Regions from separate parts of the Pedobacter sp. GW821-FHT01D05 genome, predicted to be linked through region 1. Evidence: riboswitches for the same ligand, from Rfam matches in the RefSeq annotation. Region 1 holds a riboswitch; each other region holds the start of a gene.

Region 1 (3,186 bases):
GGTTTTCTTTGATCCAGCGGGTGGCATTGATAAAATCAACAGCATAATTATTATGCTCTTCTAATCCAGTTGCCACCGTTAAGATGTTCGGATCGAAAATAATATCCTCTGCCGGAAAACCTATTTCGTGTACCAGGATATCGTAACTTCTTTTACAGATTTCTTTCCTGCGTTCGTAATTATCGGCCTGTCCCTGCTCATCAAAGGCCATTACTACTACAGCAGCACCATATTGCATAATTTTGCGTGCGCTTTCGCGGAATTTCTCCTCCCCTTCTTTCAAGGAGATAGAGTTTACAATTCCTTTTCCCTGCAAACATTTTAAGCCATTTTCGATAACCGACCATTTAGATGAATCGACCATGATGGGCAATTTGGCAATATCAGGTTCAGAAGCAATGAGGTTTAAGAATTTGGTCATTGCTGCTTCAGAATCCAACATCCCCTCATCCATATTCACATCGATTACCTGCGCACCACCTTCAACCTGTTGTAAGGCAACGGCCAGTGCAGATTCGTAATCGCCGCCCAAAATCAGTTTAGAGAATTTCGGAGACCCGGTGATATTTGTTCTTTCACCAATATTTACAAAAATGCTTTCTGGGGTAATGGTTACAGGTTCCAGCCCGCTTAAACGCATATATGGTTGAAGAACCGGTATTTTTCGAGGTTCAGCTTTTCTCGCATTTTTGGCAATACAACCAATATGCTCTGGTGTGGTACCACAACAGCCGCCCACAATATTCACAAAACCAGAGGCAATAAAATCGTCAACCAAATGTGCGGTTTCATGTGGCTGCTCATCGTAAGCACCAAACTCATTTGGTAAACCGGCATTTGGATAGGCCGAAACATAACAACCTGCTTTTGCAGCAAGCTCCTCAATATGCGGACGCATTTCTTTAGCACCCAAAGCACAGTTAAAACCGATACTTAATGGTTTTGCATGCATTACAGAGTTCAAAAAAGCTTCGGCAGTCTGACCTGAAAGTGTTCTGCCAGAGGCGTCGGTAATGGTGCCGGAAATCATGATCTCCAGTTTACGGCCAATTACCTCTTCGTATTTTTTAATGGCTACAATAGCCACTTTAGCATTTAAAGTATCGAAAATGGTTTCGATTAATAACACATCAGAACCACCATCTACCAAACCGCGTACCTGTTCGTAATAAGCAGCTTCCAGTTCATCAAAATAAACTGCCCTAAAACCAGGATCGTTTACATTTGGCGACATGGAAAGGGTACGGTTGGTTGGGCCAATGGCACCGGCCACAAAACATTTACGGTCTGGATTTGCAGCCATGAACTCGTTTACGGCTTCTTTTGCTACCCGCGCACCTTCAAAACTCATTTCGTAAGAAAGGTCTTCCATCTGGTAATCGGCCATGGAAATGCGCTGTGTACTGAACGTGTTGGTTTCGATAATATCGGCACCAGCGGCCAGGTACTCCAGGTGTATTGTTTTAATAATATCCGGACGTGTGATGTTGAGCAAATCGTTATTGCCTTTTACATCACAGGGATGGTTTTTAAATCGCTCCCCTCTAAAATCTTCTTCGGTTAAGGTATATCGCTGAATCATGGTACCCATTGCACCATCAATCACCAAAATACGTTTTTCTAATTCTTCTCTTATGCTCATTCTTGTTGTAAGATTTGAGATATGAGGTATCAGATAGGAGAGTGGATAAGACGCAATGTCTAAAATCTCAAATCTATAGTCTCAAGTCTCTAAAAAGCTTATTTAAAAAGTTGGTACGTGAATCGTAATCCTAAACTTATCTGTTTCTGCTATTTGCAGAATAGAATTTAGCACCTTGTAGGTTACAGGTTGCTAAGACTTCGTTGGGTCTAATCCCTCCGTCTTTCTTAATAAGCATACAAAAATGCAACAAAGCAACATCAATTCCAAAATTTATCGCTTTGCTGCCAAATAAAATTACAAAGGCCATGCAATTCTGCACGGCCTTAAGAATATTGTTCTGTTAATGACTATTTTCTGCTTCCGAAAATACGAAGTAAGAAAAGGAAGATATTTAGGAAATCTAAGTATAAAGACAATGCAGCTACAATAGCCATTTTTTTAGATTCAATCTGAAGAACCTGTTCGCCGCTAGCTTCGATCCCTTCGCCAATTCTTTTGATTTTCTGTACATCATAAGCCGTTAATGCCGTAAATATGGCAATACCAATAAATGCCATAAACAAACTGAACTGCTCGCTTTGAATAAACATATTAATTACACTGGCAATCACTAAGCCAATTACTCCAACCATTAAAATCGGCCCGAATTTACTTAGATCGATATTGGTTGTATAACCCATAAATGCCATTATTCCAAATATCCCGGCTGCTCCTGCAAAACAGCTCACTACTGAACCTGAAGTATAAGTTAACAAGATAAAACTTAAACTAACTCCAGTTAGTACTGAATAAAGTACAAAAACGCCAATTAACGCCGGTAATGACAATCTACTTAAACCGAATCCCATTAATAAAACCAGTCCAAGCGGTGCAAACATGGCTACATAACCAAAAATTGACATGCTCACTTTACCAGTTGTTGGATTAATATTTAAAAGGTATTGCATTAACTGCTCATTGGTACCAAATAAATAGGCGGCTACTGTTGATAAACTCAATGCAACGAACATCCATAAGAAAACGTTTGCAAAGAATTTTTTAGAAACAGATTTTTCCTGTACAAAAACACTGTTGTCCTGATATTGATAATTTTGTTGTTCCATTTTAAATTTTGCGTATTTAACTATATAAAAATAAATATTTAGTTTAATCTTTTTGTCAGCAGTTCTTCAACTTTTTTAAAGAACTGTAGCGGTTTTAGGGTGCGCCATGGCAGATTGTCAAATGCACCACCAAAGTTAATGTAATAATCGATGTTATTATCGCGAAACTCGGTGATTACATGTTCCTGAAAATTTACCCCAACAATCCAGCCATCTTCTACTTCCTGAAACCACTCTTCGTAGTAACTATCATCTGAAGCATGAAAATTCAGTACATTTTCACCGATCAGGATAAATTTATTAATGCCTTCATCCATCATCAGCTCTAAAATATCACGTTTCAGCAGCATAATGTCGTTGTTAATGGCATCGTTCCACTCGCCTATAAATTCTATAACGGCATAACTGCGATCATAATCGGCATATAACACCTTCATG
Region 2 (3,186 bases), on a different contig from region 1:
TTCATTCACAAAAAGATAGAAGCGAAAAGAAGGACTGTCCACACCGAAAAGCACTGCACCTGCTTTACAAAAACGATACATTATGAATTATTATTTACTATTTGGAGCGGCTTGCCTGTGCTACTATTTAATTTGCCACGGAAGCACGGAAATCACGGAAGTTCTATTTCGGTTGGTGAGACACCAACCGATAAGAAATTAAGGTACTATGCCTATTTCTTCAGTAACGTATCAATCTCAGTATTAAATTCTTTCACAAATTCATCATAAAATTTACCGGTTGCCGGACCGTTAAAGCCCGTATGGATCTGCGCTACATTGCCCTGATTATCAATAATTATCGTGGTTGGGAATGATAAAAAAGAATCGAGTGCAGGCAACGATTCAGATACCACCTGCTTATCGGCAGTACCTGCAATAACCTGATCGTATTCAATGCCAAAACGTTCGCGGAAACGTGTCATCACCTTTTTTGCATATTCGGGTTCGGTTGAGCGCTCATAATGCAAAGCAATAATTTCTACACCACGTTTCTTGTTTTCTTTATACCAGGGTGCAATAAAAGTAGCTTCGTCAACACAATTTGGGCACCAGCTTCCGGTTATGGTTAAAATCACCACCTTGTTTTTATATTTTTCATCCTTTAACGAAATCTTTTTGCCGTTTACATCAGGAAAACTAAAATCAAGCGTTTTGTATCCTTTTTTCAGGTAGGTAAGTTTGTAAGGATCGGGCAGGGCAGCATCTTTATTTTTAGTTCCGGTAAGAGGCTGGCTTCCCCTTGCACCTAAAATTTCGCCTGTTAATGAGCCATCTGACTGAAAAGTTCCTTTGTAATAGGCAGGAGAGGAGCCAATAAAGCTCGAAAGTTGAAATTCATTTCCTTCCACTACACCTTCCAGATAACGCGAATCGCCTGTTACACGTAGAAAAGTGCCGGTAAGTTTGTTTCCGCTTTGCTTAAATAAACCTACTGTTTTTTCTTCCTTACCATTTGGCGATTTAAAAACTACATCATAACTGCCAGAATAATCTGCCGTTGCAGGTTTACCTGTTGTTTTAAAACGGTAATTTTTCCTTTCAGCAACAATTACCAAAGGTTTGCCAGCTTTATCCTGTTTCCTTAATGTACCTGTTAATTGGTCTCCATCTATCGCAAATGCGAATTCATTATCAAACTGATCAAGTTTTACAAAAAGCGAATCGGCCGTTTGTTTTACAAGGCCACCTTCGAAACTTTCTTCAGCATTGCGGAAATATAATTTCTGCTGACCGCTTTTTTCATTGATCTCGAAATTAAAAGGAATTTCCAGACCTTCCTTTACCTTGGCTATTCCACGCCAATTGCCGAGGGCAACAAAGGCTTTAGATTTTATTTTGTTGAGTTTTACTACCTGATTGGGTAAAGTATTATGTTCCTGGGCATAGATAAAAGTTGTTGATATAGCCAATATGGCTATTGAAAGGGATTTAAGTTTCATTGGGATGTGTATTGACGACTAAATTAGTAGACAAAGATATGGATGTAATTGGGAAAGAAAAAATTTTTCAATAAAAATCTATAAAAACTATAGGATAAATGGAATTAATTATACCTTTGCAGCAGTTATTTTAAAATACTTATCAAGAAAGGCGGAGGGAATGGCCCTATGAAGCCTTAGCAACCATCTAATTTTTAGAAATGGTGCTAATTCCATCTCAGATGAATCTGGGGTAGTTAAGTCAGTTGATTGCGTTATCCTTATAAGAATATATGGAGCACTTCTGATTTATGGGGGTGCTTTTTTTTTGCCCCGATGCAAGCTTGATAAGTAAATACGGTTTAAAGAAAATTATTCAAATGAAAAAAACAGACGAGCTAAAAGCCATTAATGCACACCTTAATGCATCCTTCCGAATGCGCATGCCCTGTTAAAATCGCTCCATTTTAACAGGCTTCTTTAGGCTAACCATTCCTTTTTATTTTTTTTAAAACAATACGTTTTAGTCGTAGTGGAATTGTTTTGCCCAAAAATATTATCCCTTTTTAACTAATTAACTACACAATATGTTTAAAAATTTAAAATCAATAACGTTTATCCTGCTGCTCTTCCTGGCACAAAAGCTTTCTGCTCAGGATGTAACGGTTACCGGAACGGTAAAGTCGGCAGATGGCGAAACACTGCCTGGCGTTTCTGTATCAATAAAAGAAACCAGGCAAGCTACTATTTCTGATGCAAAAGGGGCTTTTTCAATTCATGCACCCGATAAGGGCACATTGATATTTTCATATATCGGTTTTAAAAGCCAGGAGATACAAATCAATAAAAATGCTGGCCCCATTTCGGTCATTCTTCAGTCAAGCGATAATGCGCTTGATGAAGTAGTGGTTACGGCTTTGGGGATTTCCAGGGAGAAAAAGTCGCTGGGTTATGCGGTTCAGGAATTGAAAGGGGACCGTGTAGCTGAAGCAAAAGAATCGAACCTGGTAAATGCACTCGCCGGAAAAATAGCTGGTGTACGGGTAACCAACAGCCAGGGAAGCATGGGCTCGTCTCGTGTGGTCATCAGGGGAGAAACGTCTATTGCTGGAAATAACCAGCCTTTATTTGTGGTTGATGGAATTCCGGTAGATAACGCTCAGTTAAACTCTGCAGGGGCAAGGGATTATGCGAATACCATTTCGGATATTAATCCGGAAGATATAGAATCGATAAGTGTGTTAAAAGGACCAAATGCCGCTGCATTATACGGCTCGAGGGCTGCTGCAGGGGTTATACTCATTAAAACCAAAACCGGTAAATCGAAAAAAGGATTGGGCATTGCCATCAACTCAAATGCAGTATTGGAAACTTTGCTTACATTACCTGTATATCAAAATGCCTTCGGTCAGGGATCGGAAGGCAAATTTAGCTATGTAGATGGTGCAGGTAAAGGCGTTAACGATGGGGTAGATGAAAGCTGGGGTCCGAAATTGGATGGTAGATTAATTCCACAATTCTATTCGAAGGGAGTGGCCGTTCCATTTGTTGCGCATCCCGATAATGTGCGCGATTTCTTTCAGACCGGATATTCATTAAATAATGGGGTATCTGTTGCAGATGCCGGCGAAAAGTATGATTACCGGATTTCATACAATAACCTGAAACAGGTTGGTATAGTGCCTAACTCTGGTCAGGGCAAAAATTCGTTTGTGCTGAATACATC
Region 3 (3,186 bases), on a different contig from region 1:
TCGCGGATGGTAAACTGTGGAAACGAAAGGTAATAAGGTAAACCTGTTACCGGATTGGTACTTAATGGGTTTGTACTGCCGTAATGCGAGCCTAAAACGTTAGCACAAACGATATAATGCTCTTCCGGGTTGAACAAAGCATTTTCACCGAACAAACCTTCCCACCATTCAAAAACATCTGCATTGGCGGTAAGTGCATGGCAAACCCAAATTACATTATCTTTATTTGCATTTAATTTGCCATAAGTTTGATAAGCAACTTGCAGGTTACGGATTTTTTTTCCGTTCTCTAATTTGAACTGTTTATTATAGCTATATGTTGACGCAAAATTCCCCGAAGTGGATTTTACATTGTCGTTTTTACTGTTATGCATTTTGTAATGTTGTTGTCGTTTTTAAAAAGCCTCTTAAAGGGTTTGGGGTTTAGGCTTGTAAATTCTCTGCCGGAACTGTAGCTTTAATTGTTGCAAATGCCTGTTCGAAATCGGCCTTAATATCGTCAATATGCTCAATGCCTACTGAAACCCTCAGTGCATTTGGTTTTACACCTGCAGCTAATTGTTCTGTTTCGCTTAACTGTTGGTGTGTTGTGGCCGAAGGCTGAATGATCAGTGTTTTTGCATCACCCACATTGGCCAAGTGCGACACCAGTTTTAAGTTATCAATTACCTGTGTTGCATTTTCTTTGCTTCCAGCTAACTCGAAAGATAAAACTGCGCCAAAACCATTGCTTAAATATTTTTTAGCCAGGTTGTTATATTTATTACTGGCTAAGCCAGGGTATTGTACTTCTTTAACTAATGGATGGTTTTCTAACCAAGTCGCTAAAGCTAACGCATTATCAACATGGCGTTGAACGCGAAGCGATAAGGTTTCTAAGCCTTGTAACAAAAGAAAAGAATTGAAAGGCGATAGGGAAGGTCCAAGATCTCTTAATCCTTCTACACGGGCACGGATGATAAACTGGATATTGCCAAATGGTCCACCGATACCAAAAACATCGCTAAAAACCAAACCATGGTAACCTTCTGATGGCTCAGAGAATTGAGGAAACTTACCGTTGCCCCAGTTGTAATTTCCGCCGTCGACGATAACGCCGCCAATACTGGTTCCATGACCACCAATCCATTTCGTTGCAGATTCTACAACAATGTTGGCGCCATGTTCTAAGGGTTTAAACAAATAACCTCCTGCACCAAAAGTATTGTCAACCACTAAAGGGATATCGTATTTTTTGGCAATGGCGGCAATTTTTTCAAAATCAGGCACACTAAATGCAGGGTTGCCAATGGTTTCTAAAAAGATTGCTTTTGTTTTATCGGTTATTTTGCTTTCAAATTCTTCGGGTACATCTGGGTTGGCAAAATCGACGTGAATACCCAGGCGCTTAAAAGCTACTTTGAATTGATTATAGGTTCCTCCGTAAATATGGGTTGAAGAAACGATGCTATCGCCTGCCTCCAGTATATTATTTAGTGCAATAAACTGTGCTGCTTGTCCAGATGCTACCGCTAAAGCTGCCACACCACCTTCTAAAGCGGCAATACGTTTTTCGAAAACATCACTGGTAGGATTCATAATCCTGGTGTAGATATTACCAAACTCCTTTAAGGCAAATAAATTGGCGCCATGTTCTGCATTTTTAAAACCATAAGAAGTGGTTTGATAAATAGGAACAGCCCTTGAGCCTGTTGTTGGATCTATTTCTTGTCCAGCGTGTAATTGTAAAGTTTCGAATTTATATGATGTTGACATGATTTCTGTTTTTTATTGTTGAATAAGATGATACATGTAGTGCTTTAGGCTAATCCTAAAACCTAGCAGGGCGTATCCCGATTTCTCAGGACCTTCCAGTTTGAAAGAAACAAAAAAGGAAGATTTTTAAATTACTTTATGCAACAGCACATATAAGTAACCGCACGCATATTGCAACAAATAAAAGAAATAGAAACTTGTTCTACATTTTTTTGGTTTGCGCTGGGCTCGCTTAGCGATTGAAGATTTAATGTTTTCATCAGTTCTAATTTATATCTCCAAATAACACCATGTTATCCGGTCAGGAATTGGCACCTTCTCTTTCTGAGGGTTGCCAGTGGGTCATCGAGCCAGTCTCTCGCCACTTCTTTATAAATCAACCCGTGAAGATTGACTTTTATTTAGCTTTCCGCCAAATAATATTCCAAATGTCTGAATTTAATTTTAATCCACAAAATAAAATTCCGAATTTATGTCAATCATCTGTAAATGAGTAATGTATTTTTATTCCGATTAAGGTGGTTTAAACTTTTAATATAAAATTAACGCTTAAAATTCTAAGTTTGTGTTACCTATCTAAATCTAATCATCATGAAAAATACAAAATCCCTATGTTTAGGAATGCTATTTACTGTAGTCTGTTTAAACAGCGTAAACGCTCAGTTTGGAGGCTTAAAAGATAAATTATTAAAAGTGGGCACCGCCCAGGGCGCTAAAGCTTTAGGCGTAGACAAGTTTTTGAAACAACCTGCTGCCATTACCACTAATTTTGAAGACGTAAATAGAGAAGGCGAAAAGCTGCCTGATTTTATTAATTCATTAAATTTAAAAGCTCAGCCCTTGTATTTACTGCCTAAAAATCCAGAAGGTGGTTTCGTGCTTTGCGAGGGGTTTTACGAAATGACCAATAAAAGTTATTGTTTAAAAGCAGGAACTTTCGCGCCGTCAAAAGGTGATGGTTATATGTATGCTCCGGTTTTAGGCCCCAAGGAAGAAATTGTGGTTTCTATACTCAAAAGTGCAGAAAAGCATCCTGATGTAGATCAGCATGATATTCAGGCTTTACTTTGGACAATCATAGCCAGAACAAAATTTGCCGATTTTAACGGACAGGTTAAAGTAACTGCCATTAAATTGTTAACGCCAAAACAACTTACACAATTAGAAGGTGGTGCTTTGGGTGTTTTACCTTTCGATGTAATGGAGAAGGCTAAAGATCAGTTACCATCAGGAGTGCGGGCTGTTTTTGAGGCAGAAAACAATATCCGTCAATTAGTGTCGTCTGGAAATTACACTTATGCCGACATGGAAAAATACGCTATTATAGCGGGGATGGCACCACCAAGAAGCGATGTACCAAGTGGTATCTGGACCAAACACCCTGATGGTTATTATGTGCGTTATTTTCCTTCTGGTTATTCGATTACCAAG
Region 4 (3,186 bases), on a different contig from region 1:
AAAGTTCTATTATTCCAATGAGGGCATTAATCTGTTGGGATTTATGATTGAAGAGTTAACGGGAAAGAAACTCGAAATTATCGCACGTGAAGAAGTTTTTATTCCACTAAAGATGGAATACACCAGTATGATCTGGGAAAAATCCTTTGAAAACAATTTTTCTTATGCTTACTTCAAAGACGGAAAGAAATATGGCTCTGAAAGACGGGAGAGTAGCCGTGCTGCAGGTTCGATGTCAACAACAGCCGAAGATTATGCTCGGTTTATGATCAACCTAATGAAAGAAAACGGTTTATCCAGATCAGGTTATCATGAGATGCTTCGTGCACAGGTCCCGGTGAAAAGTAAACGTGGGTTTGGTCCTTTGAAAGACAGCATTACAAATGAAAATAATGCTATCGGGTTATCATGGGGGCTGGGCATTGGTACATTCAAGTCGGCTTTTGGACGGGCCTTTTTCCATACCGGGCATGGTGATGCTAACCAGAATTATGCTGTAGCTTTTCCTAAAGCTGGAATCGCTGTAATTTTACTGAGCAACAGTGAAAATTTTGAAAAAGCCAACGCCCAAATTTTAAAAATTTGCATCGGTGATACCTATTCGCCGCTGAGATGGCTTGGTCATTTGGGCGAGCCTGCCAAGGAGGAAGTTGTGAAATAACCTGATAATTAAAAAGAAGAGTTGCAATCCTTACAATGAAACTGTTAAAATTATCCTATCTAAAACATCCGTTTTTTCAATTTAGATTCAGCGACATTTTGAAATGGAAATTTAATATATCTACGAATCCCTATGATAGGGGACACTTTTTATTTAAACTAGCCTACTCAGGATTGAATGGCTTTTTTTATTTTTTAGCCAACAATACATTTAATTATTTTTAAGGTATATCTCCTTTGCAAATTTGAACCCCGCCTGACTAAGTCTTTTACAGCGGATATTTGCATGATTTTGCTGGTGTGTACGTCCGTTCTGCATTTAAACTGTCGCGCCATTTCGCTTTAAAGTGACCACCTGTTCAGAGGGAAAGGAACTTAGATGTGCATGGTCCGGTAATCAAATTGGTGGCCAGTTTGGCCCGAAACAGAGGAGTCAACTTTCACCGAAATACACACGTTGGCCAAAAAACCTGCTAAAATGCCCTGGTATATTTTTTTTCACAAACATGCTATCGAAATAAATAATACAAATCCTATAGGAATACTAGATTATTATTTCTAGTTTTGCATCATTATATAATACTTATCCAGAAAGACTGAGGGAAGGGCCCTAAGACGTCTGAGCAACCTATACACTTGTAAAAGGTGCTAATTCCTTTCTGCCCAAGGGTGGAGAAGATAAGTTGGTTATGCATCCGCATGCTAATTATTTTGAGGTCGCTCAAAGTTTTTCTGGTAAAGAACTCCTAAAAAATCAGAAAATGAAGAAAACTTTTACCTTTTTCACGGCTATTCAATTGCTCTGGCTTCCTTTATTGGCGCAGGAAAAACTGAGTGGATTTAAAATTCAAAACATTCCGCTACAGCGAGATATTGAGCAGAAATTTGATGCTGGGCTTAATAAAGAAAATATAGGGGCGACCATAAAAGAGCTTTCTGCCAACCCCCATCACTTGGGCGCTAAGGGCAGTAAAACGGTAGCAGAATCTGTACTGAAAAAGTTTAAAAGCTATGGCTGGGATGCAAAAATAGAGACTTATTATGTTTTATTTCCAACACCTAAAACCCGATCGGTAGAACTTTTAGGAAGCAACAAATACAGCGCCTCGCTTGAAGAAAAGGCTGTTAAGGAAGATTTAGCAACCGCACAGCAAGGGCAGTTGCCTCCTTACAATGCCTGGAGTGCCGATGGCGATGTAAGTGCAGGCCTTGTTTTTGTAAATTATGGTCTGCCAGCTGATTATGAAAAGTTGGAGCGTTTAGGCATCAGCGTAAAAGGCAAGATTGTTATTGCAAAATATGGCAGGTCGTGGCGGGGCACTAAACCTAAAATAGCTTACGAACATGGTGCGGTGGGCTGTATCATTTATTCGGATCCAAAAGATGATGGCTTTGTGAAAGGCGATGTATATCCACAGGGTGCTTACAAGCCAGAATTTGCTGTTCAACGGGGATCGGTAATGGATATGGTAATTTATCCCGGTGATCCATTGACCCCTGGAATCGGTTCTACAAAGGATGCCAAAAGGTTGGAGCGGGGCGATGCCAAAACGATTCTTAAAATTCCGGTTCAGCCCATCAGTTATCATGATGCTTTGCCATTGCTTGCTGCACTTAAAGGTCAGGTAGTACCTACCGATTGGAGCGGCGGCTTGCCCGTTACCTACCACATTGGCGATGGAAGTACCGTGGTTCGTTTAAACCTGGCTTTTAACTGGGATATTGTGCCAGCATACAATGTTGTAGCAAAACTTGAGGGAAGTAAATTTAAAAATCAGTGGATCATCCGCGGTAATCACCACGATGCCTGGGTAAATGGCGCTGCAGATCCGGTAAGTGGATTGGCCTCCCTTTTGGAAGAAGCAAAATCTATCGGAAAATTGGCAAAGGCAGGTATAAAACCTAAACGAACACTTGTTTATATTGCCTGGGATGGAGAAGAACAATCGCTTTTAGGTTCTACAGAATGGGTAGAAGACCATGCAGACGAGTTAAACAGTAAAGCGGTTGCCTACATCAATTCGGATGGCAATGGCCGTGGCTTTTTAGAAGCAGGCGGCTCGCATGCTTTAGAAAATTTTGTTTCTGAAATTTCAAAAGATGTAAAAGATCCTCAGGTGGGTTCTAATATTTTTGAACGCTGGAAAGCCAATAAAGCCATTTCTACAGCCTCGCTTACCGAACGTAAGAAAATACAGGACAGCCAAACGCTTGATCTGGGTGCGCTAGGTACAGGATCTGATTATTCTGCATTTTTACAGCACCTTGGTATCCCTACTTTAAGCCTTGGTTTCGGTGGTGAGGATGAAGGAGGGGAGTACCATACCAATTTCGATACTTACGACAACTTTGTGAAGTTTAAAGATCCGGGTTTTGAATACGGATTGGCCCTATCGCAAACAGCTGGCAGGGCGGTATTGCGTTTGGCCAATGCAGATGTACTTCCGTTCAACTTTTCTAATCTTCAGGCTAAAATAGCGACTTACGTTACTGAAGTAAGTACATTGGCAAAGCAGCTCCGGGAAG

What was found. A riboswitch is a leader RNA that binds a small molecule or an ion and turns the genes downstream of it on or off. The one in region 1 is predicted to bind S-adenosylmethionine.
Region 2: linked by a shared signal. The riboswitch ahead of AC07VK_RS03740 (SusC/RagA family TonB-linked outer membrane protein) and the one ahead of metH (methionine synthase) in region 1 are both predicted to bind S-adenosylmethionine.
Region 3: linked by a shared signal. The riboswitch ahead of AC07VK_RS05900 (O-acetylhomoserine aminocarboxypropyltransferase/cysteine synthase family protein) and the one ahead of metH (methionine synthase) in region 1 are both predicted to bind S-adenosylmethionine.
Region 4: linked by a shared signal. The riboswitch ahead of AC07VK_RS21910 (transferrin receptor-like dimerization domain-containing protein) and the one ahead of metH (methionine synthase) in region 1 are both predicted to bind S-adenosylmethionine.

What each region holds. Positions count from the first base shown of each region.
Region 1 is NZ_JBWKXA010000003.1:229,454-232,639, reverse strand. Features, by position in the region: gene metH (methionine synthase) at 1-1,642, opposite strand, end outside; SAM riboswitch class I at 1,776-1,879, opposite strand; gene AC07VK_RS13145 (Bax inhibitor-1/YccA family protein) at 1,993-2,748, opposite strand; gene AC07VK_RS13140 (hypothetical protein) at 2,787-3,186, opposite strand, start outside.
Region 2 is NZ_JBWKXA010000001.1:920,191-923,376, forward strand. Features, by position in the region: gene AC07VK_RS03735 (peroxiredoxin family protein) at 213-1,481, opposite strand; SAM riboswitch class I at 1,618-1,724, shown strand; gene AC07VK_RS03740 (SusC/RagA family TonB-linked outer membrane protein) at 2,048-3,186, shown strand, end outside.
Region 3 is NZ_JBWKXA010000001.1:1,461,894-1,465,079, reverse strand. Features, by position in the region: gene AC07VK_RS05905 (homoserine O-acetyltransferase family protein) at 1-374, opposite strand, end outside; gene AC07VK_RS05900 (O-acetylhomoserine aminocarboxypropyltransferase/cysteine synthase family protein) at 424-1,755, opposite strand; SAM riboswitch class I at 2,023-2,133, opposite strand; gene AC07VK_RS05895 (hypothetical protein) at 2,347-3,186, shown strand, end outside.
Region 4 is NZ_JBWKXA010000007.1:117,353-120,538, forward strand. Features, by position in the region: gene AC07VK_RS21905 (serine hydrolase domain-containing protein) at 1-661, shown strand, start outside; SAM riboswitch class I at 1,241-1,345, shown strand; gene AC07VK_RS21910 (transferrin receptor-like dimerization domain-containing protein) at 1,422-3,186, shown strand, end outside.